DNA from 2 places in the Streptomyces sp. NPDC021622 genome. Region 1 is predicted to be linked to the other one. Evidence: riboswitches for the same ligand, from Rfam matches in the RefSeq annotation. Region 1 holds a riboswitch; the other holds the start of a gene.
What was found. Region 1 has a riboswitch for glycine ahead of gcvT (glycine cleavage system aminomethyltransferase GcvT). Riboswitches for the same ligand answer to the same signal wherever they lie in the genome.
Positions count from the first base shown of each region.

Region 2: it holds a riboswitch for glycine, as region 1 does, so the genes downstream of both, gcvP (aminomethyl-transferring glycine dehydrogenase) here and gcvT (glycine cleavage system aminomethyltransferase GcvT) in region 1, are expected to answer to the same signal.

Region 1 is NZ_JBFACK010000012.1:234,064-245,094, forward strand. It holds gene AB0G47_RS24705 (dipeptide ABC transporter ATP-binding protein) at 37-1,293, opposite strand; gene AB0G47_RS24710 (ABC transporter ATP-binding protein) at 1,359-2,459, opposite strand; gene AB0G47_RS24715 (ABC transporter permease) at 2,456-3,457, opposite strand; gene AB0G47_RS24720 (ABC transporter substrate-binding protein) at 3,579-5,345, opposite strand; gene AB0G47_RS24725 (ABC transporter permease) at 5,450-6,454, opposite strand; gene AB0G47_RS24730 (enhanced serine sensitivity protein SseB C-terminal domain-containing protein) at 6,788-7,561, opposite strand; gene AB0G47_RS24735 (enhanced serine sensitivity protein SseB) at 7,753-8,565, opposite strand; gene AB0G47_RS24740 (AAA family ATPase) at 8,653-9,339, opposite strand; glycine riboswitch at 9,481-9,598, shown strand; gene gcvT (glycine cleavage system aminomethyltransferase GcvT) at 9,746-10,870, shown strand; gene gcvH (glycine cleavage system protein GcvH) at 10,952-11,031, shown strand, end outside.
Region 2 is NZ_JBFACK010000034.1:11,392-22,422, reverse strand. It holds gene AB0G47_RS40500 (mannose-1-phosphate guanyltransferase) at 1-968, shown strand, start outside; gene AB0G47_RS40495 (DUF881 domain-containing protein) at 1,058-1,954, shown strand; gene AB0G47_RS40490 (small basic family protein) at 1,954-2,286, shown strand; gene AB0G47_RS40485 (DUF881 domain-containing protein) at 2,292-3,134, shown strand; gene AB0G47_RS40480 (FHA domain-containing protein) at 3,217-4,188, shown strand; gene AB0G47_RS40475 (MerR family transcriptional regulator) at 4,231-4,974, shown strand; gene AB0G47_RS40470 (bifunctional nuclease family protein) at 5,028-5,501, shown strand; gene AB0G47_RS40465 (MerR family transcriptional regulator) at 5,674-6,297, shown strand; gene AB0G47_RS40460 (DNA polymerase IV) at 6,369-7,769, shown strand; gene AB0G47_RS40455 (PRC-barrel domain-containing protein) at 8,048-8,416, opposite strand; glycine riboswitch at 8,560-8,659, shown strand; gene gcvP (aminomethyl-transferring glycine dehydrogenase) at 8,859-11,031, shown strand, end outside.

The DNA.
Region 1 (11,031 bases):
TGACCTGGTGACTGATTTTTACCAAGTCATCAGGAGCTACTGGTCAGTTGACGCCTGACCCTTGGCTTCCATTTCCGGGGCATCCTTCGAGACGGTCTCGGGGGTTTCGTCCTTCGAGGTGGCCTCGGGAGCTTCGTCCTTCGACACGGTCTTGACCTCCGCAGCCGGCGCCGGCTCCTCTTCCGCCGTCTCCTCCGCCTTGCTCACCACCGACACCACCTCGATCGCCTCCTTGGCGACCTGCAGCAGCTTGGTGTCCTCGGGCGCCTGGTCCTCGGCGTTCTCCGGGTGGTGGCACGCCACCTGGTGGCCCGTCTCCAGGGTGATCAGCGGCGGCTCCGTCTTCGCGCAGAGCTCCGTCGCCTTCCAGCACCGCGTGTGGAAGCGGCAGCCGGTGGGCGGGGAGATCGGCGACGGGACGTCACCGCGGAGCAGGATGCGCTCGCTCTTGACCCCGCGCCGCTTGGGGTCGGGCACCGGCACCGCGGAGAGCAGCGCCTTGGTGTACGGGTGCATCGGCTTGGTGTAGAGGTCCTTGCGGTCCGCGAGCTCCACGATCTTGCCGAGGTACATCACCGCAATGCGGTCCGAGACGTGCCGGATGACCGAGAGGTCGTGCGCGATGATCACGTACGTCAGACCGAGCTCGTCCTGGAGGTCGTCCAGGAGGTTGACCACCTGCGCCTGGATGGAGACGTCCAGGGCGGAGACGGGCTCGTCGGCCACGACCAGCTTGGGCCGCAGCGCGAGCGCGCGGGCGATGCCGATGCGCTGGCGCTGACCGCCGGAGAACTCGTGCGGGTAGCGGTTGTAGTGCTCGGGGCTGAGCCCCACGCGCTCCAGCATCTCCTGTACGTGCTTCTTCAGGCCGCCCTCGGGCTTGACGCCCTGCAGCTTGAACGGCGCACCGACGATCGTGCCGATGGTGTGCCGCGGGTTCAGCGACGAGTACGGGTCCTGGAAGATCATCTGGACGTCGCGGCGCAGCGGCCGCATCTTGCCGGTGCCCAGGTGCGTGATGTCCACGCCCTCGAACTCCACGCGGCCCGCGGTCGGTTCGAGCAGGCGGGTGATCAGCCGGCCCATCGTCGACTTGCCGCAGCCCGACTCGCCCACGACGCCGAGCGTCTCACCGGGGCGTACGTCGAAGCTGAGACCGTCGACGGCCTGCACCGCCGCCACCTGGCGCTGCAGCAGCCCCTTCTTGATGGGGAAGTGCTTCACCAGGCCTTCGACCTTGAGCAGCGGCTCGGGAGACTCCGGAGAGCTCTTCGACTGCGCCGGGATCGTCATCTCCTGGCCCTTGCCCTTCACCGGATCTTTCGCCAGATCTTTCGCCTGGTCTTTCGCTTCGTCTTTCACAGCTTCGGCGCAATCTCTTCGGTCCAGATGCGGGTGCGCTCCTCCTGCGCCATGTGGCAGGCGGTGAAGTGTCCCGGGGCCACCTCGCGCAGATCGGGGCGCTCGCGGCGGGTGATCTGGTCCTTGGGGATGTCGGCGTACGGGCAGCGCGGGTTGAAGGCGCAGCCCTGCGGCAGGTTGATCAGGCTGGGCGGGGAGCCCTTGACCGGTACGAGACGGTCCATCTCCTCGCGGTCGATGCGCGGCATCGATCCCAACAGGCCCCAGGTGTAGGGGTGCTGGGGCTCGTAGAAGACCTTCTCCGCGGTGCCGCGCTCGACGCAGCGCCCGCCGTACATCACGAGCAGCTCGTCCGCCATCTCGGCGACGACGCCCAGGTCGTGCGTGATCATGATGACCGCGGAGCCGAACTCCTTCTGCAGATCCCGGATGAGGTCGAGGATCTGCGCCTGGACGGTGACGTCCAGGGCGGTCGTCGGCTCGTCCGCGATGAGCAGCTCGGGGTTGTTCACCAGGGCCATCGCGATCATCGCGCGCTGGCGCATACCGCCGGAGAACTCGTGCGGATAGCTGTCGACCCGCTTGTCCGGCTGGGGAATGCCCACCCGGTCGAGCATCTCGATGGCGCGCTTGCGTGCGGTCTTCTTGTCCACGTCGTGGTGGACCCGGTACGCCTCCATGATCTGCTTGCCGATGGAGTAGTACGGGTGCAGCGCGGACAGCGGATCCTGGAAGATCATCGCCATGTCGCGGCCGCGCAGCCTGCGCACCTCGTTGGGGTCCGCGGTGAGCAGCTCCGTGCCGTTCAGCCAGATCTCGCCGGAGAGCTGCGCCCTGCGGCGGCCGTACTGACCGGCGGTGTGCAGGCCGAGGATGCCGAGCGAGGTGACGGACTTGCCGGATCCCGACTCGCCGACGATGCCGAGGGTCTTGCCCTTCTCCAGCTGGAAGCTGAGCCCGTCGACGGACTTGACCAGGCCGTCGTCGGTCGGGAAGTGCACCTTGAGATCGCGTACTTCGAGAAAGGCGGTGGGAGCGGCCGAAGCAGTGGCGACGGGTTCTCCGACCGCCGCTCCGGTCTTGTGCAGATCGGTCATCCCAGCCTCACTCGCGGGTCGATGACGGCGTACAGAAGGTCGACGACGAGGTTGGCGAGGGCGATCGCGAGCGACGCGCACAAGGTGACGCCGAGGATCACCGGCAGGTCCTTGTTGCTGATGGCCTTGACCGCCTCGAGGCCGAGCCCCGGCAGGTTGAACGTGGACTCGGTGAGGACGGCACCGCCCATGAGCACACCGAGGTCGAGGCCGAAGACCGTGAGGATCGGCGTCATGGCGGAGCGCAGCGCGTGCCGCCTGATGACGACGGCCTCGCCGAGCCCCTTGGCGCGCGCGGTGCGGATGTAGTCCTCGCCGAGCACTTCCAGCATGGTGGCGCGGGTAAGGCGCGCGTACATGGCGGCGTTGAGGAACGCGAGCACGATCCAGGGAAGGATCAGCGTCTCGAACCAGATGTTGATCGGGTCTTCCGTGGTGAGGGTGTCCTCGATCTTCACCCAGCCGAGCGTGTGGACGAAGAGCCCCATCGCGATCATGCCGGTGAAGAAGACCGGCAGCGAGACGCCGCCGAGGGCGGTGATCATCGCGGAACGGTCCCAGACGGTGCCCCGCTTGAGCGCGGAGAGCACGCCGGTGGCGACACCGGCGACCAGCCACAGGACACAGGCACCGGCGGCGAGCGCCGCGGTGACGGGCAGGGCGTCCTTGAGGGTCTCCCAGACGGGCGCCTCGGTACGGAAGGAGTAGCCGAAGCAGGGCGCCGGGCAGTGGGTGACGTCGGCCCCGTTGGCGTAGTCACGCCCCATCGGGATGCCCTTGATGAAGTCCCAGAACTGGACGAGCAGCGGGTCGTCCAGGCCCAGTTTGATCCGGATGCCCGCGAGCTGCTCGGCACCGGACGACTTCCCGGCGAAGAGGACGGCGATGTCCTGTCCCGCCCACTTGGGCAGCATGAAGAAGACGGTGAAGGTCGCGAGCAGTACGACCAGCACCATGACGACAACGGCGATCAGGCGCCGGATGAGATAAGCAAGCACTGTGCGCGGCCCGGCGGTGGCCGGGACCCCCTTGTGAGGGATCCCGGCCACCGCCCGGGGCCATCACCTGCCCTTCGGACTGGCGGGATTCGGCGGTGGGACGGACGGCCTTGCGGCGGGACTACTTCTCGTTCACACCGAGCGAGATGTAGTCGTAGCGGCCGCTGTAGGCGGCGGAGGAGTAGACGTTGGTCGCCCGCGAACCGCGCCACGAGATGTTCTTCTCGTAGATGAAGGGCATCCAGTAGGCCTTGTCGACGATCTCGTGACCCAGTTCGGTGTAGATCTCGCCGGCCTTGTTCGGGTCGACCGTGGCGATCGCGTCGTCGAAGTACTTGTCGATCTTCGGCTCTTCGATCTGCGACTCGTTGTAGTTGCCGTTCTCAGCGATGAAGCGGCTGTCGAACAGCGGCTGCGCGTAGCCCTGGCCGGTCGGGAAGTCCGGACCCCAGCCCGCCATCGTCATGCCGATGCCGCGCTTCTTCACCACCGAGGGGGAACCGGTGATGCTGGAGGAGTCGGCGCCGTCGATCTGGTCGACCTCGGCGTTGATGCCGACCTTCTTCAGCTGCTCCTGGAGCGCCGTGGCGGCGTCCACCTCGCCCGGCTGGTTGGTGCGGGCCGAGATCTTGGTGTCGAAGCCGCTGGGCTTGCCGCACTTCTTGAGCTCGGCCTTGGCCGCGGTGGCGTCCGGCTTGCCCTTGCGCTTCAGGATCCCGTACGGGTCGTAGTCGTCGTTGCCCTTGATGGACTTCGGGAAGACGCTGGTGGCGATCTCACCGGCGGCGATCTCACCGCCACGGGTCTTCTGCAGGCCCGCGAAGTCCGTGGCGTAGAAGACGGCCTTGCGGCAGTTCTCGTTGTCGAACGGCTTCGTCTTGGTCACCAGGGCGACGTAACGGACGAAGTCCGTCTGCATGTTGTCGACATTGTCCTTGTGGTCGGTCATGGCGCTGGTACGACCCGACTGGGTCATGCCGGTGCCATTCATGTCGATGTCGTAGTCGCCTTCCATCAGGCGCTTGTCGTTCTCTTCGAGGTTCGCCGAGATGGTGACCGTGATCTTGTCCGGCAGCGCGGGACGGACCGGGTCCGACGACTTCTTCCAGTTCTTGTTGCGGACCAGCGTGATGCTCTTGCCGGCGCTGTAGTTCTGGAACTTGTACGGACCGGAGGAGAACGGGCGCTGGGTGTACTTGGCGCCGGTGTCCTCGGACTGCTTCACCGGGGTGCCCGACGGCATCGCGAGCATCTGCTCGAAGTCGCCGTTCTTCTTGGGCAGCTTGAAGATGATGGTGTTGTCGTCCGGCGTCTCGATCGCCTTCAGACCCAGCTTGTCCTTCGACTTGTCCTCGTAGGGGCCCTTGTACTCGCCCTTGGGGTCAAGCGTCGTCTTCAGGTACGCGGGACCACCGGTGATGACCTTGGTCGCCCAGATGCGCTCGATGCCGTACTTGATGTCCTTGGAGGTCAGCTTGGAGCCGTCCTCCCACGTCAGACCATCACGCAGCTTGTACGTGTAGGTCTTGCCGTCGTCGCTGATCTTCGCCGTGGACTCGGCGAGGTCGGGGACGAGCTTGTTGGACGCGGCACCCGGCTTGGTGTCGTACGTGATCAGCGTGCGGGTGTAGTACCGCATGAAGTCCCACGTCATGCCGTAGTAGGCGCGCTGCGGGTCGGCCGAGTCGAGGTCCTGCTTGGCGACGAACTTGAGCGTGCCGCCCGCCTTCGTCGACTTGTTGGCGACCTTGCCGATGGCCGCGTTGTAGCCGGCGCCCTTGCTGTCTTCGTCGTCGCTGCCGCCGCCGCACGCCGTGGTGGTCACCAGCGCCGCTACGACGAGGGCCGCGCCAGCGGTGAGCCGTCGTTGAGAGGAACCTGTGGGCATTTCTCGCATCCTCCGAGATTCGTGGTCCTTTGGCGTTTGACTGCCTTGAGAACCATGGGAAGAGCCACCTGACGCTGCGGCAGGGGCAAGCCAGTTGGAGCTGTTTACCGAGTTCCCTTGGGGTCCAGGGCGTCGCGCAGCCCGTCACCGAAGAGGTTGAAGGCGAGCACGGTCACAAAGATCGCCAGGCCTGGGAAGACCATGAACATCGGGTCGTGCTCGTACGTCGCCAGCGCGTCCCGGAGCATGCCGCCCCAGGAGGCGGTGGGCGGACGCACACCCGCGCCGAGGAAGCTCAGCGCCGCTTCGGTGAGGATGTTGGTGGGGATCATGAGCGTCGCGTACACCGTGATCGGTGCGACCAGGTTCGGCAGCAACTCCTTGAAGAGGATGTGCCGTTGACCGCCGCCGAGGCTGCGGGCCGCCTCCACGTACTCGCGTTCGCGCAGCGAGAGGGTCTGGCCTCTCACGATGCGACCGACGTAGGGCCAGCCGAAGAAGCCGATCACCAGGATCAGTACGGCGATGCGTACGCCGCTGCCGGTGAGCCCGAGCAGGTCGTCGGGGAGGACCGAGACCAGGGAGATCACGAAGAGCAGCTGCGGGAAGGCGAGCAGCACGTCCATGACCCGGCTGATCAGGGCGTCGATCCAGCCGCCGAAGTAGCCGGCGATGATGCCGAAGAAGGTGCCGAGCACCACGGCGACCACGGCCGCGAGGAACGCCACGAGGAGCGAGATCCGCGCTCCGTAGACGATCCGGCTGAAGACGTCACGGCCCTTGTTGGGCTCCACTCCGAAGAGGAAGTCCCAGCTCATGCCGCCGAAGGCGCCCTTGGGCAGGTTCGTGAGGTCTTCGAGCTCTTCCTGATGGAACTCGTTGGGCGGGTGGCCCAGCAGGGAGACGATCAGGGGCGCGAAGACGGCGACCAGGACCAGGACGAGCACGGTGATGCCGCCGGCCAGGGCGACCTTGTCCCGCTTCAGGCGGTTCCAGGCGATCTGCTTGAGGGACCGCCCCTCGACCTTCTTCACCCCTGCACCAGCTGCGGGGGCGACGTCCTCGGTCGGGTCCGCGTCCGCAGGTGTGTCATGCAATGGTGCCGTCATCGTGGCAGGGACCCCTCTCAACCGGTGGTGACCGGCCCGCACTTGCCGCTGTAGCGACGTGATCAGTCCGTCGTACACAGGGGCGAACCGCCCCTGGTGCGGGAGTCTTCATCGGGGCCACGATCTGTTACCAGCCTTGTTGGGGAAAGGATGCGCAACCGTGATGCTGATCGGAGTGTTCCGTTATCCGGACTCGGGTGAACGAGGGGCGAACGCGGGGCAGTTGGGGTGCAAGGAGTCACAGGGGCCCATAGAGCCCCTCCGCCATCAGAACGGACATTGTGGCGGTCAGGCCAGGTATATGAGCCGCGGTGGCCGGTTTCAGGACCTGGTTCAGTACTGCGCGGGGTAGCCGTAGCCGCCCGCGGGGGCCGGGGCCGCCTGGGCCTCGCGGTCGTAGAACGGCCTGGCGTTGGCGCGCAGCCACATGGCGACCGGGTCGTACGCGTCGGACATCGCGACCGTCGACACGGGCAGGCCGTCGGGCACGGCGGCGATCGACTGCTGCATCATCGCGCGCACGGCGTCGACCGAGGGCGGCGACGTGTCGTACACATCGAGACCGATGGCCAGATACGGGGCGCCGAGCGCGGGCTGCACCCAGGCGCGGCGCAGTGCGCGGACCGCCGGGGTGCGGTGCGCGTTCTGCGTGAGCAGGGCGTAGAACTGCGGGATCTCGATGGCCGGCTCGGTGAGCCGCAGCGGCCCCGCGGGCAGCAGGTCGAGGCCCGATGCGATACGGCGCAGATCCAGCCAGGGGATGCCGACGCCGCCGCCGGGGGCGTGCGGGTTGAGCCAGAGGCCATACTGGTCGGGGTAGAGGGTGCGGGCGATGTCGACACCTGCGACCACTTCGTACGAGCGGTTCCAGCCGCTGGCGGAGAGCTCCTGGGCGGAGGTCACACACGGCGCGTAGCCGAGGCCCTCGACCTCCATGTTTCCGTACTGGGCGTCGGGGGATCCGGCCTGGCCGTGCCAGAGCAGCATCCACACCTGGTCGGCGGCGAGCGCCCGCAGGAGCGCCTCGTAGGCGTCGTAGCGCCCCGGCGTCACCTGGCGCAGCATGTGCTCGACCTGCCCGGCCGCAGCCGTGCCCGACGCACTCACCCTTAACCGCCCCTTCGCGATGACCCGACGACCCCGATGATCCGAATGATCCGCAACGGACCCGGCCGGCACGGCCGTAACCCGCCCGGGTCATGAAACCAGCTTAAGCGGCGATCCTGACACCGACTTGACGTACGGCGTGGTCACACCCGCCGGTGCGCATGTCTCTCCACACCTCCGTGCTCGTATCTCTACACACGTCCGTGCTCGTGCTGGTGGCTCTGCCCGAAGAAGGGCCGCACCCTTGCGCGCAGCCAGTCGCCCACCGGGTCCTGGGCCACGTCGAGCAGCACCAGGTTCACCGGCCAGGGCACCGGGACCAGGCCGAGCGCACGGCCCACGGCCGCCATCGGCAGGTCACGGGCGTCGCCCTCCCAGGAGGACAGTTCGACGCCGATGAACAGGGAGGGGTCGTCGCCCTCGACGCTGGCCAGGCAGCGGCGGGCACTCAGCACCACTCCGGTGGCCTCGAACTCACGGGCCGCGGCGGACAGGAAGTCCACCGGGTCCTGCTGCCAGTCCGGCTCGAAGAGACGGACGCGGCCGCCGCTCGCGGGGCCGTCCAGCGGGGTGCGTCCCGCCCGGCAGAGCTCGGCGACGGCGGGCGGCGGCAGCGGCACGCCGACGGTGCCGTCCGGGTTGACCGCGATGCCGAGCTGCGGGGGCAGTCCGCGCGCGAACTCCACGGCGGGCGCCACGGTGCAGCTCATCCGGCCGCCGGTGACCTGCTGGAACTGCTGCTCGGAGCTGAAGACGGGCACGTATGCCTGGCCCTCGATCTCCAGCGTGGGCAGGTCGAGCGTGCCGCCGGCACCGTCGCCGCCGTTCGGCAGCGGGACCCAGATGTGGCTGCGGCCGAGGACCTCGACGATCCGGGCCCCCGCGGAGGCTGTGCTTGTCTGAGGACCGCCGCCGGTGCCGAGGGCCGCCGCGAGCACCTCTTCGAGTTCATTGCCCGGCCATCCTCCGTACGGATGGGCGTGCGCCTGCGCCGGAATGTCCATCTGTCTTACCCCTGCTCGTCCCGCTCTGCCTGCGGCTCGAACCCTAACGCGGCACGCCACCGCGCGCGGGTCGGTCCCCTCAGTCCCTCAGTCTCCGAAGCCGATCGCCCGCAGCGCGCCCGCCGCCGTCCGGTCGAGCAGCAGCGCCGAGCCGACGCCGCGCGGCAGATCGCCCCGCTCGGCGGCGCCGACGAGCCGGCCGACCGTTCTGCGGTGGCGCGCGAAGGCGTACCGCGAGACGCCGCGGCCGCGCGCGAGCTGCCCCTCGACGGCCGTCTCCGGTGGCACGTCGAGCAGCAGCAGATGCAGGGTCGTGCCCCGCCGTGCCGCTTCCCTGGCCAGCCAGCGGCGCACCCAGGCCTGGGTGCCGCAGTCGTGCACGACGACTCCCTCGCCGGAGCGCAGGGCCCGGCGCAGGCCCGCGTAGTGCGCGATGCGGACCAGGGGGCGGTAGACCGCGTACGGAAGGAAGCGCGGCATGCGGCCGGCCCAGCGGTCGCGGGTGTCCTGCGAGTCGATGCGCGGGCCCGCGACGGCTCTGCGCATCAGCGTGGACTTTCCGCTGCCCGGCAGCCCGGAGACGACGATCAGATCGCCGCCGCCGAAGGTAAGCCGGTGCGGGCTGTGGCCCATCCGCTGCCTCAGGTCCCGGACGACGGCCGCGGGCAGGGGGCCACAGCTCTCCCTGATGGCGGCGGCTTCCTGCTTGGGCAGGGCCACCCCTGTGTTGGTCGCGTAGACACTGGTCCTGCGCACCGTGATCAGCCTCCCCATAGCGGTCACGTACCTGCTTACCGCAGCTTCCCCGGCAAGTGTAAAGAGAAGGTAATGCGGCACAAGGGCATTACTGGACTGGCACTGCCCTGTGACGGAGCCCCGTGCAATGATGTGCCCGCAAACTCCATACAGGCCGCTTGAATCCGCGCGGGAGAGTTCCCGGTCACCGTCGTCCGACACTTCGTACGACACACCGGGGCGCCGAAGGAGCAAGTCCCTCCCTTGAATCTCTCAGGCCCCGTACCGCGCGGGCGAGGCACATCTGAAAAGCGGGCCGCCACGGCGGCTCCACCCAAGGTGCAAGTCATGACCCCCCATACGTACGGGTCGTGGTGAACCTCTCAGGTTCCGATGACAGATGGGGAGGATCTACCTCGCCCGTCATGCCCTGGGAGTTCTACGTATGAGTACCGCCCCCCGTCTGACAGCCCTCGATGCGGTGCATCGGGCGCTCGGCGCGACCATGACCGACTTCGCGGGCTGGGACATGCCGCTGCGGTACGGCAGCGAGCGCGAAGAGCACATCGCCGTCCGCACCAAGGCCGGTCTCTTCGACCTCTCCCACATGGGCGAGATCACCGTCACCGGCCCGGAGGCCGTGGACTTCCTGAACTTCTCGCTGGTCGGCAACATCGGCTCCGTCGGTGTCGGCCGCGCCCGCTACACGATGATCGTCGACCAGGACGGCGGCATCCTCGACGACCTGATCGTGTACCGCCTGGCCGAGGCCGAGTACATGGTCGTCGCCAATGCCTCCAACGCCCAGAACGTGCTTAACGAGCTGAGCAACCGCGTCGAGGAGTTCGACGCCGAGGTCCGCGACGACCGCGACGCGTACGCGCTGCTCGCCGTCCAGGGTCCCGAGTCCCCCGGCATCCTGAAGTCCCTCACGGACGCCGACCTGGACGGCCTGAAGTACTACGCGGGCCTGCCCGGCACGGTCGCGGGCGTGCCCGCGCTGATCGCCCGCACCGGCTACACCGGCGAGGACGGCTTCGAGCTCTTCGTCGCCCCCGGTGATGCGGAGAAGCTGTGGGGCGCGCTGATGGAGGCGGGCACGCCCGTCGGCATGGTCCCGGCCGGCCTCTCCTGCCGTGACACGCTGCGTCTGGAGGCGGGCATGCCGCTGTACGGGCACGAGTTGACCGCCGAGCTGACGCCGTTCGACGCGGGCCTCGGCCGGGTCGTGAAGTTCGAGAAGACCTCGATGTCCGAGAACTTCGTGGGACGCGAGGCGCTCGCGGCCGCCGCCGAGCGCGCCGAGACCGCTCCCCCGCGCAAGCTGGTCGGCCTGATCGCTTCGGGTCGCCGCGTACCGCGCGCCGGCTTCTCCGTGGTCGCCGACGGCAAGGTCATCGGCGAGGTCACCTCCGGCGCCCCGTCCCCGACGCTCGGCAAGCCGATCGCCATCGCGTACGTCGACGCCGCGCACGCGGCGCCCGGCACCGAGGGTGTCGGCGTGGACATCCGCGGCACGCACGAGCCCTACGAGGTCGTGGCGCTGCCGTTCTACAAGCGCCAGAAGTGACCCCCCGCGGGCGTCGGCAGTGACGTCACGCACATCTTTCTCGTTCCGCAGCACCCATCCGCGTACAGGAGAATTCAGGTCATGAGCAACCCCCAGCAGCTTCGTTACAGCAAGGAGCACGAGTGGCTCTCGCCCGCCGAGGACGGTGTGGCCACCATCGG
Region 2 (11,031 bases), on a different contig from region 1:
AGGAGTACCGGCGTGCTTTCCCCGGTGAGATCGGGGATCTGCATTTCCCGTCGAGTGTCTTCGACTCCTACACCGGCTCTCTGCTCCGCAATATCGACACCACGGGTGTGGCCGAGTCCGAGCTGAAGGTGGTCGTCGACGCGTCCAACGGCAGCGCGGGTCTTGTGCTGCCGAGCCTTCTCGGGCGGCTCGGGGTCGATGCGCTGACCATCAACCCGGGTCTCGACGAATCACGTCCGACCGAGTCCTACGAGGCGCGCAGGTCGGGGCTTGTGCGGCTCGGCGAGATCGTGGCGTCGGCGCGGGCCGCGTTCGGGGTGCGCTTCGATCCGGTGGGTGAGCGTCTTTCGCTCGTCGACGAGAAGGGGCGAATCGTCGAGGACGACCGGGCGCTGCTCGTCATGCTCGATCTGGTCGCCGCCGAGCGGCGCAGCGGGCGTGTGGCCCTTCCGGTGACGACGACGCGGATCGCCGAGCAGGTGGCCGCGTACCACGGTACGCAGGTCGACTGGACGACCACGTCGCCGGACGATCTGACGCGGGTGGGGCGCGACGAGTCGACGATCTTCGGGGGCGACGGCCGCGGTGGCTTCATCATCCCCGAGTTCAGCAGCGTCTTCGACGGTACGGCGGCGTTCGTGCGGCTCATCGGGCTTGTGGCGCGGACGCAGCTCACGCTCAGCCAGATCGACGCGCGGATTCCGCGGGCCCATGTGCTGCGGCGTGACCTCGCGACTCCGTGGGCGGTCAAGGGTCTGGTGATGCGTCGCGTGGTGGAGGCCGCGGGAGAGCGTTCGGTGGACACGACCGATGGTGTGCGGGTCGTGGAGACCGACGGGCGCTGGGTGTTGGTGCTGCCCGATCCCGCCGAGGCGGTCACTCATTTGTGGGCAGAAGGGCCCGATGACGCGTCCGCGCAGGCACTGCTCGACGAATGGGCCGCCGTGGTGGACAGCGCAGGTCGCTGACCATGGGCGAGGGCCGGACGGCGCCTGCGAGAGGCGCCGTCCGGCACGCCGGTGGGGCCATTCGGAGGTAGCGCCCGCGACGTGCGACGATGTGCGGCATGCCGCAGCAGCCCCCCGTTCGGAGCACCCCCTCGCGCCCCCGGCGCCCGGACGCCTCCATGTCGCTGCTCACCACCGTCATGGACCACAGCCTGGACGAGGGATACGCGGAGGCGGCTGCCCGCAAGAAGGAGAAGGGCGACGCCGGCGTTCCGCGTCCGCTGCGCGCCAAGCTCGGGCTCGCACTCGGGCTCGTACTCGCCGCCCTGGTGGTGACCGTGGGAGCCGCGCAGGCGCGGATAGCGGCTCCGGTCGTCGCCAAGGAGCGCGCGGAGCTCATCGACCGGATCGAGTCGGCGACTTCGGACGCGGACAAGCTCGAAGAGGACGTCGAGACGCTCCGCGACGACGTGAGCGAGCGGCAGCGTGAGGCGCTGAAGAAGCACGGCGGAAGCCAGGGCGAGTTGGTGGCTCTACTGTCCGGTGCCACTGAGGTGGACGGGCCGGGCGTGAAGCTTGTCGTGGACGACGCCAAGGCGGCAGACCAGGGTGGTGGCGGACCGCGGGAGAGCAGCGGGTTCTCCGACACCGGACGGGTGCGGGACCGCGACATGCAGCGGGTGGTCAACGGCCTGTGGCAGTCGGGCGCGGAGGCGATCGCCATCAACGACCAGCGGCTGACTGCACTGTCGGCGATCAGGGCCGCGGGTGACGCGATACTGGTCGACAACAAGCCTCTGGTGCCGCCGTATACGGTGCTTGCCGTGGGGGACGGGCAGCGGTTGAGCACGAGATTCCAGAACAGTCGCGACGGTCAGTATCTGCATGCTCTGCAGGAGAACTTCGGGGTCAGGACCAGCATTTCCGTACAGGAAAGCGTCCGACTCCCGGCAGCACCGAGTGTGACCGTACGTACAGCAGAGCCGAAGGCAGGAAAGGGCACATAGTGATCGCCGTACTGGGCCTCGTCGTGGGAGTCGTGGCCGGATTGTTGGTCCGGCCCGAGGTTCCGGCGGTGGTCGAGCCGTACCTTCCGATCGCCGTCGTCGCCGCGCTCGACGCGGTGTTCGGAGGCCTGCGCGCGATGCTCGACGGGATCTTCGACGACAAGGTCTTCGTGGTCTCGTTCCTCTCGAACGTGGTCGTGGCCGCCCTGATCGTGTTCCTGGGCGACAAGTTGGGCGTAGGCGCTCAGCTCTCCACCGGTGTCGTGGTGGTCCTTGGCATCCGGATCTTCTCCAACGCAGCCGCCATCCGCCGACACATCTTCCGGGCGTGACGCCGATGGCCACGGACGAGACACCCGGGAACGACAACCGGCACAAGGAACTGCCCGCCGAGGTGCAGAGCGCCCCCGTGGAGCCTGCGGACAGCGCCGCGCCCGCACCGGGCGAGGAGCAGCCGATGACCGGCCGTCAGCGGTTGCTGGCGGGGTTGTGGCCGCCGCGTGTCACGCGTCCCCAACTGATCGTCGCCCTGCTGCTGTTCGTACTGGGGCTCGGCCTGGCCATCCAGGTGCGCTCCAACAACGACAGCAGCGCGCTGCGCGGAGCACGCCAGGAAGATCTCGTACGCATCCTCGATGAACTGGATGACCGTACGCAGCGTCTGGAAGATGAGAAGCAGCGTCTGGAGGATCAGCGCACCGGGCTCGAGAACAGCTCGGACCAGGCCGAGGAGGCCCGCAAGCAGACGGTCGAGAAGGAAAGACAACTCGGCATTCTGGCGGGCACCGTGGCAGCGCAGGGTCCTGGCATCACGCTGACCATCGATGACAAGAAGGGGTCGGTTGAGGCGGACATGCTGCTCGACGCCATTCAGGAGCTGCGCGCCGCGGGGGCCGAGGCCATCCAGATCAATGACGTGCGCGTGGTGGCAAGCACCTACCTGTCGGACACGGACGGTGGTGGCGTACGGGTGGACGGCCGCAAGGTCGGCAAGCCCTATCGCTTCAAGGTGATCGGCAAGCCGCAGGACCTCGAGCCGGCGCTGAACATCCCTGGTGGGGTGGTGCAGACTCTGGAAAAGGAGCAGGCCACGGTCACCGTGGCGCGAGCGGAGAAGATCGTGGTGGACGCCTTGCGACCCGCGAAGCGGCCTGACTACGCTCGGTCGTCCTCCCAGTGAGGCGGGGGCGCATGGGGGCCGTCCGGGGAGGGCATGAGGTTGCGGGGGGTCGGCGCACTGTAAGCGTGGTGCGTGGTGGAAACTGTTTGGCGGGTACGGACGTTGTGAGGATGTCTGGTACGCCGATGTACGCCGGTGTGTGCAATCAGGGTTCGTCCTGCCCCACGGGCGGGTCTGTTTCGGTCAAGGGGAATCGCCCGTGAAGTTGTTTGAGAAGTTGTTCGGCAAGCGTTCGCGCGAGGACAGCGGCAATCCCGCCACTGCCCGGCACCGTGCGCCGCGCCATGGAGACGCCGCCGAGGACCAGGGCGGCGAGCGCCCGATGTTCCGTGATCAGGTCGGTGGTCCTGGCGGTGACATTTCGGGCGGACAGGGCGCGTCGTCTGTTGACCCTGCCGGTGCGGGCCGCATAGGTTTCGGAGAACCGTCAACCTCAAGTACGGGTGGAGGGTTTAACCCCGGTCCGTACGCATCCAATGCCCCCGCGGGGCAGCCGCGGCAGGAGGATCCGTCCATGGCCCTGGTGTGTACGAGGTGCGGGAACCGCAACGCCGACGCGAGCCGGTTCTGCTCCAACTGCGGCGCGCCGCTGCGGGCCGGGGCCGCGCCGGAGCGTCCGTCCGAGACGACCTCGACGATCTCCATCTCGGGCCTCGAGGCCTATGACGCGGAGGTGACGGGGCAGACCGCCTCGCCCGCCCTCTCGCCGGAGGCCCAGGCCGCCGTCGACGCGTTGCCGCTCGGCTCGGCGCTTCTCGTGGTGCGCCGCGGTCCGAACTCGGGCAGCCGCTTCCTCCTGGACGGCGAGCTGACCACGGCAGGGCGTCACCCGCAGAGCGACATCTTCCTGGACGACGTGACCGTGTCGCGCCGTCACGTGGAGTTCCGTCGCGTCCAGGACGGTTCCTTCACCGTCGCGGACGTGGGCAGCCTCAACGGCACGTACGTCAACCGGGAGCGCATCGACTCCGTCGCGCTGTCGAACGGCGACGAGGTGCAGATCGGTAAGTACCGGCTGGTCTTCTACGCGAGCCAGCGGAGCGTCGGCATCTGACCCTCCCCCGGACTTCGTCCGGGGGCACCTTCAGGAAGGTCCATGCTTCAAACACCGAGGGGCGGTGCCGGGAACGGCACCGCCGCCGAGGACCGTCGGCTGATGAGCATCGGCGCCGTCCTGAACGCGCTGCGTGACGAATTTCCCGAGGTCACGATCTCCAAGATCCGATTCCTGGAGTCGGAAGGGCTCATCGAGCCCGAACGCACGCCGTCCGGGTACCGGAAGTTCGGCCCGCAGGACGTCGAGCGGCTCGGTCACGTCCTGAGGATGCAGCGGGACCACTATCTGCCGCTCAAGGTCATCCGGGAGCACCTGGACGCCCTGGAGCGCGGAGAAGCGGCCCCGCTGCCCTCCCTGGGGCAGCCGAGGGAGTCCGGCGACACCTGGGGCCCCGGTGAGGCCGAAGGGCCCACGGCGGCCCGGGTGGGCCGGGCCGAGCTGCTCGCGGCCGCCGAGATCGACGCGGAGCAGCTCGACGAGTGGGAGACGTACGGGCTCATCGCGCCGTTGCCGGAAGGTGGTTACGACGCCGAGGCCGTGACGGTCGCCGCCCTGGTGGTCGAACTCGGCCGGTTCGGCATCGAACCGCGCCATCTGCGGGCCGTGAAAACCGCCGCCGAACGCGAGGCCGGCCTCGTCGACCAGGTCGTGGCGCCCCTGCGGCGGCACCGTAATCCGCAGACCAGGGCCCATGCGGAAGCCCGTACGAAGGAACTGGCGGGGCTCACCGGAAAGCTGCACTCTGCACTGGTGCAGACCGCTCTCGGGGTGCGGTTGCCCTGACTCAAGGGGTGCCCGACTACCCAAACCTGCCGGGCACGTCCTAGGGTTGCTGTGTGAACGAGCTCGACGTCGTAGGTGTCCGGGTCGAAATGCCCTCCAACCAACCGATCGTGCTCCTGCGTGAAGTGGGAGGCGATCGGTACCTCCCCATCTGGATCGGACCAGGGGAGGCGACCGCGATCGCCTTCGCACAGCAGGGGATGGCGCCCGCACGGCCGCTGACCCACGACCTGTTCAAGGACGTGCTGGAGGCGGTGGGTCAGGAGCTCACCGAGGTGCGCATCACGGACCTGCGCGAAGGGGTCTTCTACGCGGAGCTGGTCTTCGCCAGTGGAGTCGAGGTGAGCGCCCGGCCGTCCGACGCCATAGCGCTTGCGCTGCGCACCGGAACGCCGATCTACGGCAGTGACGGTGTCCTGGACGACGCCGGCATCGCCATTCCGGACGAGCAGGAGGACGAGGTGGAGAAGTTCCGCGAGTTCCTCGATCAGATCTCGCCCGAGGACTTCGGCACCAACAGCCAGTGAACCGATGCCTCCGGAGGGTCCCGACGGACCATTCGGCTAGCCTTTCCCGGCGGTGAGGCGCGGCAAACCACTCTTAGGGTGATTATCACTCGGCGTGCCGAGTGTGGCGATCGTTGACGAGCCCCTGGTGACTGCCTACCGTCGGGAAGGCAGGTCAAGGACGGAGGTCGGCGTGAGAAGCAGCGGCGACGGTACGGCGATGGGCGGACCGTATCCGCTTCACGGCAGCACGGCCGATCACTCTCCGAGGCGGCCGATGGCGGTTCAGGGGAGCGGGGACGCTACGTCCGGGCAGACCGAACAGGAACAGATCGGGTATCGGGGGCCGACCGCGTGTGCGGCAGCCGGTATCACGTATCGACAGCTCGACTACTGGGCCCGTACGGGGCTCGTCGAGCCCAGTGTGCGGTCCGCGGGCGGGTCGGGGACCCAGCGGCTCTACAGCTTCCGGGACGTCGTCGTCCTGAAGATCGTGAAGCGGTTCCTGGACACCGGGGTGTCCCTGCAGAACATCCGGACCACGGTCCAGCATCTGCGCGACCGCGGTTTCCGGGATCTGGAGCGGATGACGCTCATGAGCGACGGCGCGACGGTCTACGAGTGCACGTCGCCCGACGAGGTCCACGATCTGCTCCAGGGTGGTCAGGGGGTCTTCGGGATCGCCGTGGGCGTCGTGTGGCGGGACGTGGAGGCGGCGCTCTCGCAGCTGCACGGGGAGCGCATCGACACCGGGGAGACGCTGCTGCGTCAGAACCCCGCCGACGAGCTCGCGCGGCGGCGCAACCGGGCCGTGTGAGGCGGTTGCATCATCGCCGGCGGGGTGGCGGTTTCGGGGCGTTGTCAGTGGCGTAGGGCAGCATCAGAGGTGTGAGAACCGCGCCCACGATTCTGCATCTCGACATGGATGCCTTCTACGCGTCTGCCGAGCAGGCCGCGAAGCCGAGTCTGCGCGGGAAGGCCGTGGTGGTGGGCGGGCTCGGGCCGCGGGGTGTGGTGGCCACGGCTTCGTACGAGGCGCGGAAGCTCGGTGTGCACTCGGCGATGCCCATGGGGCAGGCGCGTCGCCTCGCGCCGAACGCCGCCTATCTGGTGCCGCGCTTCGGCCTCTACCGGGAGATCAGCGAGCAGGTGATGGCGCTGCTGCGTGAGCTGTCGCCGCTGGTGGAGCCGCTCAGTCTGGACGAGGCCTTTGTCGACCTGGAGGCGGGCGGCGTGGCCGACGACCAGGCGTCGGCGCTGGCCGTGGGGGAGCGGTTGCGTGCCGACATCAAGACGGTGACGGGACTTGCGGGGTCGGTCGGGCTCGCCGCGTCCAAGATGCTGGCGAAGATCGCCTCGGAGGAGGCCAAGCCCGATGGTCTGCGGCTGATAGTTCCGGGGACCGAGCGGGAGCTGCTCGCGCCGATGTCCGTGCGGACGCTGCCCGGGGTCGGTCCTGCCACCGGGGACCATCTGCGGCGGGGCGGGATCACGACGGTCGGGGAGATCGCTGAGGCGGGCGAGGACGAGCTCGTACGGCTGCTCGGGAAGTCGCACGGGAGCGCGCTGTACGCGATGGCGCAGGCGCGGGACGAGCGGCCCGTAGTGGCGGAGCGGGAGTCCAAGTCGGTCAGTGTCGAGGACACGTATGACGTGGACATTCACGACCGGGTGCGGGTCAGGGGCGAGGTGGCGCGGCTCGCCGACCGGTGTGTGGAGCGGTTGCGGGCTGCCGGGCACTCGGGGCGGACCATCGTGCTGAAGGTGCGGCGGTTCGACTTCTCGACGCTGACGCGGTCCGAGACGCTGCGGGGGCCCACGGACGACCCTGGGGTGGTGCGGGAGGCTGCCGCGCGGTTGCTGGAGTCCGTGGACACCACGGGGGGTGTGCGGCTCCTTGGCGTGGGGGTCACGGGGCTTGCGGACTACACGCAGGAGGATCTCTTCGCGCAGGCTCGGGCCGACGGGCTTGAGCGGGGGGAGGGCGAGGCTGCGGGAGCCGTGACTGAGGTCGAGGGTGCGGGGGAGGCCGAGGAGGCGTCCGTCGAGGAGGTGGCGCTCGGCGCGCGGCGGTGGGCCGCGGGGCACGATGTGCGGCATGCCGTGTACGGGTGTGGGTGGGTGCAGGGGAGTGGGCTTGGGCGGGTGACGGTGCGGTTTGAGACTCCGGGGTCGGCGCCGGGGCGGGTGCGGACGTTTCGGGTCGATGATCCGGAGCTTGTTCCCGCGGAGCCGTTGCCGCTGGTGGCTCCGCCGGGGGGCCGTGCTGGGCCTTCGCCCTTGGCGTAGCGGTGCTCGGCAGTGGGCGTTGTGCCCACCCTTCCCCAAGCTCTCGGCTCCGCTCGAGCAGGGGAGACCCCACTCGCCCTGCGGAACGCCTGCCCACAACGAGGGCGGGCGGTCGGGCGAGCCGGGGGGGGAGCGCCTGCTCACAACGAGGGCGGGCAGACGGGTTAGCCGCGGGAGCGCCTGACCACAGCGAGGGCGGGCGGGTTAGCCGGGGGAGCGCCTGACCACAGCGAGGGCGGGCGGTCGGGGGAGCGTTGCGTACCGGGGAGGGCGCGGCGTCAGGGGTTTTCGTCTGCGGTTTTGCCGAAGTCCTGGTCGGGGGGTGGTGGGGGTGCGATGTCCAGGCCGTAGTGGTGGTAGAGCTGGAGTTCCTGTTCGGGGGAGAGGTGGCGGCCTACGCCGAAGTCGGGGGCGTCCTTGATCAGGGAGCGTTCGAAGGGGATGCGCAGGGTGCCCTCTCCCGTGACCTCGCTGGGTTCCAGGGGGACGAAGGCGTCACGGCTGAACAGGCCCGTGCGTATCGCGGCCCACTCCGGGGCGCCGGTGGCATCGTCGAGGTAGACCTCGTCGATCGTGCCGATCTTGGCCCCGTCCCGGTCGAACGCCTTGCGGCCGATCAGGTTGCGCGGATCGATGTCGGTCTGCACAGGCCCTCCAACTGGTCGCAGTTTGTCGAAATGGCGCGTAACCAATCATTATTCGCTTGTCATCACTACGAAAGAGCACATCGGGGCGGGCGGCCACTCGAGGGATCGGGCGCGGTCCTCGCTGGTACGCTGGCGGTGGCTGCTGACCCCGTGCGGGAGAGCTCTCCGGGAGGTGATTCCGGAGGCGCCGAAGGAGCAAATCCTCCCCGGAATCTCTCAGGCACCCTGTACCGCACGGACGAGGTCACTCTGGAAAGCAGGGCGGGCGTCGGGCGGGCACGTTCGAGACCCTTCCTCACCGACGGTGAAAGCAGATCTGTCCATGGGCGGGTCTGTGAAGCTCTCAGGTTGAGATGACAGAGGGGGAGGCCGTCCGGGCACCCGCGCCGTGGTGCCCCTCGCAGGTCGCGTCAGACCAGCGTCAGACCAGGAGGCCTCCGCAATGACCGCCACCCCTCGCATCCCGCTCTCACAGCTTGAGCAGGGCATTCCCTTCGAGCAGCGGCACATCGGCCCCGATGCCGAGGCATGCGCCAAGATGCTCGCGCAGGTCGGTTACGGCTCGCTCGACGAGCTGACCGCCGCCGCGGTGCCGGATGTGATCAAGAACGCCGAGGCGCTGAATCTGCCCGGGGCGCGCACCGAGGCCGAGGTCCTGGCCGAGCTGCGCTCGCTGGCCGATCGGAATCAGGTGCTCGATTCCATGATCGGGCTCGGCTACTACGGGACCTTCACGCCGCCCGTCATCCTGCGGAACGTCATGGAGAACCCTGCTTGGTACACGGCTTACACGCCGTACCAGCCCGAGATCTCCCAGGGGCGGCTCGAGGCGCTGCTCAACTTCCAGACCGTCGTCGCCGAGCTGACCGGACTGCCCACCTCCGGTGCCTCCCTGCTCGACGAGGGGACCGCCGCTGCCGAGGCCATGGCCCTTTCGCGGCGCATGAGCAAGGTCAAGGACGGCGTTTTTGTTGTTGACGCCGACGCGCTGCCGCAGACCATCGCCGTCATTCAGACCCGTGCCGAGCCGACCGGCGTCGAGATCGTCGTCGCCGATCTGAGCGAGGGCATCCCGGCCGAGGTCGCCGAGCGCGGTGTCGTCGGCGTACTGATCCAGTACCCGGGCGCCTCCGGTGTCGTACGCGACATCAAGCCGGTCATCGAGCAGGCGCACGAGCTGGGGGCCGTGGTCTCCGTCGCGGCCGATCTGCTCGCCCTGACGCTGCTCACCTCGCCCGGTGAGCTCGGTGCGGACATCGCGGTCGGCACGACGCAGCGGTTCGGTGTGCCGATGGGCTTCGGCGGGCCGCACGCCGGATACATGGCGGTGCGCGAGAAGTTCGCCCGCAGCCTGCCGGGCCGGCTCGTCGGTGTCTCCGTCGACGCCGACGGCAACAAGGCCTACCGGCTCGCGCTGCAGACCCGTGAGCAGCACATCCGCCGTGAGAAGGCGACCAGCAACATCTGTACGGCACAGGTGCTGCTCGCCGTCATGGCCGGGATGTACGCGGTCTACCACGGGCCCGAGGGTCTCAAGTCCATCGCGCGGCGCACCCACCGCTACGCGACGCTGCTGGCCGCCGGCCTCACCGCGGGCGGGGTCGATGTCGTGCACGGCGCGTACTTCGACACGCTGACCGTGCGGGTGCCCGGCAAGGCCGAGGAGCTTGTCTCCGCGGCCCGCGAGGGTGGCGTCAACGTCCACCAGGTCGACGCCGACCACGTCTCGCTGGCCTGCGACGAGACCACCACGCGCAAGCAGCTGACCGCGATCTGGACCGCGTTCGGGGTCGAGGCGGACATCGAGGCGCTCGACGCGGCGACCGATGACACCCTGCCCGCCGGTCTGCTGCGCTCCGACGAGTACCTGACGCACCCGGTCTTCCACCAGTACCGCTCCGAGACCGCGATGCTGCGCTACCTGCGCAAGCTGGCCGACCGCGACTACGCGCTCGACCGCGGCATGATCCCGCTGGGCTCCTGCACCATGAAGCTCAACGCGACCACCGAGATGGAGCCGGTCACCTGGCCCGAGTTCGGGCAGCTGCACCCCTTCGCGCCCGCCCAGCAGGCGCAGGGCTACCTCACGCTCATCCGTGAGCTGGAGGAGCGGCTCGCCGAGGTCACCGGGTACGACAAGGTCTCGCTGCAGCCCAACGCCGGTTCGCAGGGCGAGCTGGCGGGTCTCCTCGCGGTCCGTGGCTACCACCGGGCCAACGGCGACGAGCAGCGCACCGTCTGCCTCATCCCGTCCTCCGCGCACGGCACCAACGCCGCGAGCGCCGTGATGGCCGGCATGAAGGTCGTCGTCGTGAAGACCGCCGACGACGGCGAGATCGACGTCGACGACCTGCGCGCCAAGATCGAGAAGCACCGCGACGAGCTGTCCGTCCTGATGATCACGTACCCGTCGACGCACGGTGTCTTCGAGGAGCACGTCGCCGACATCTGCGCGGAGGTGCACGAGGCCGGCGGGCAGGTGTACGTCGACGGCGCCAACCTCAACGCGCTGGTGGGCCTTGCCAAGCCGGGGCACTTCGGCGGCGACGTCTCGCACCTGAACCTGCACAAGACCTTCTGCATCCCGCACGGCGGCGGCGGTCCCGGCGTCGGCC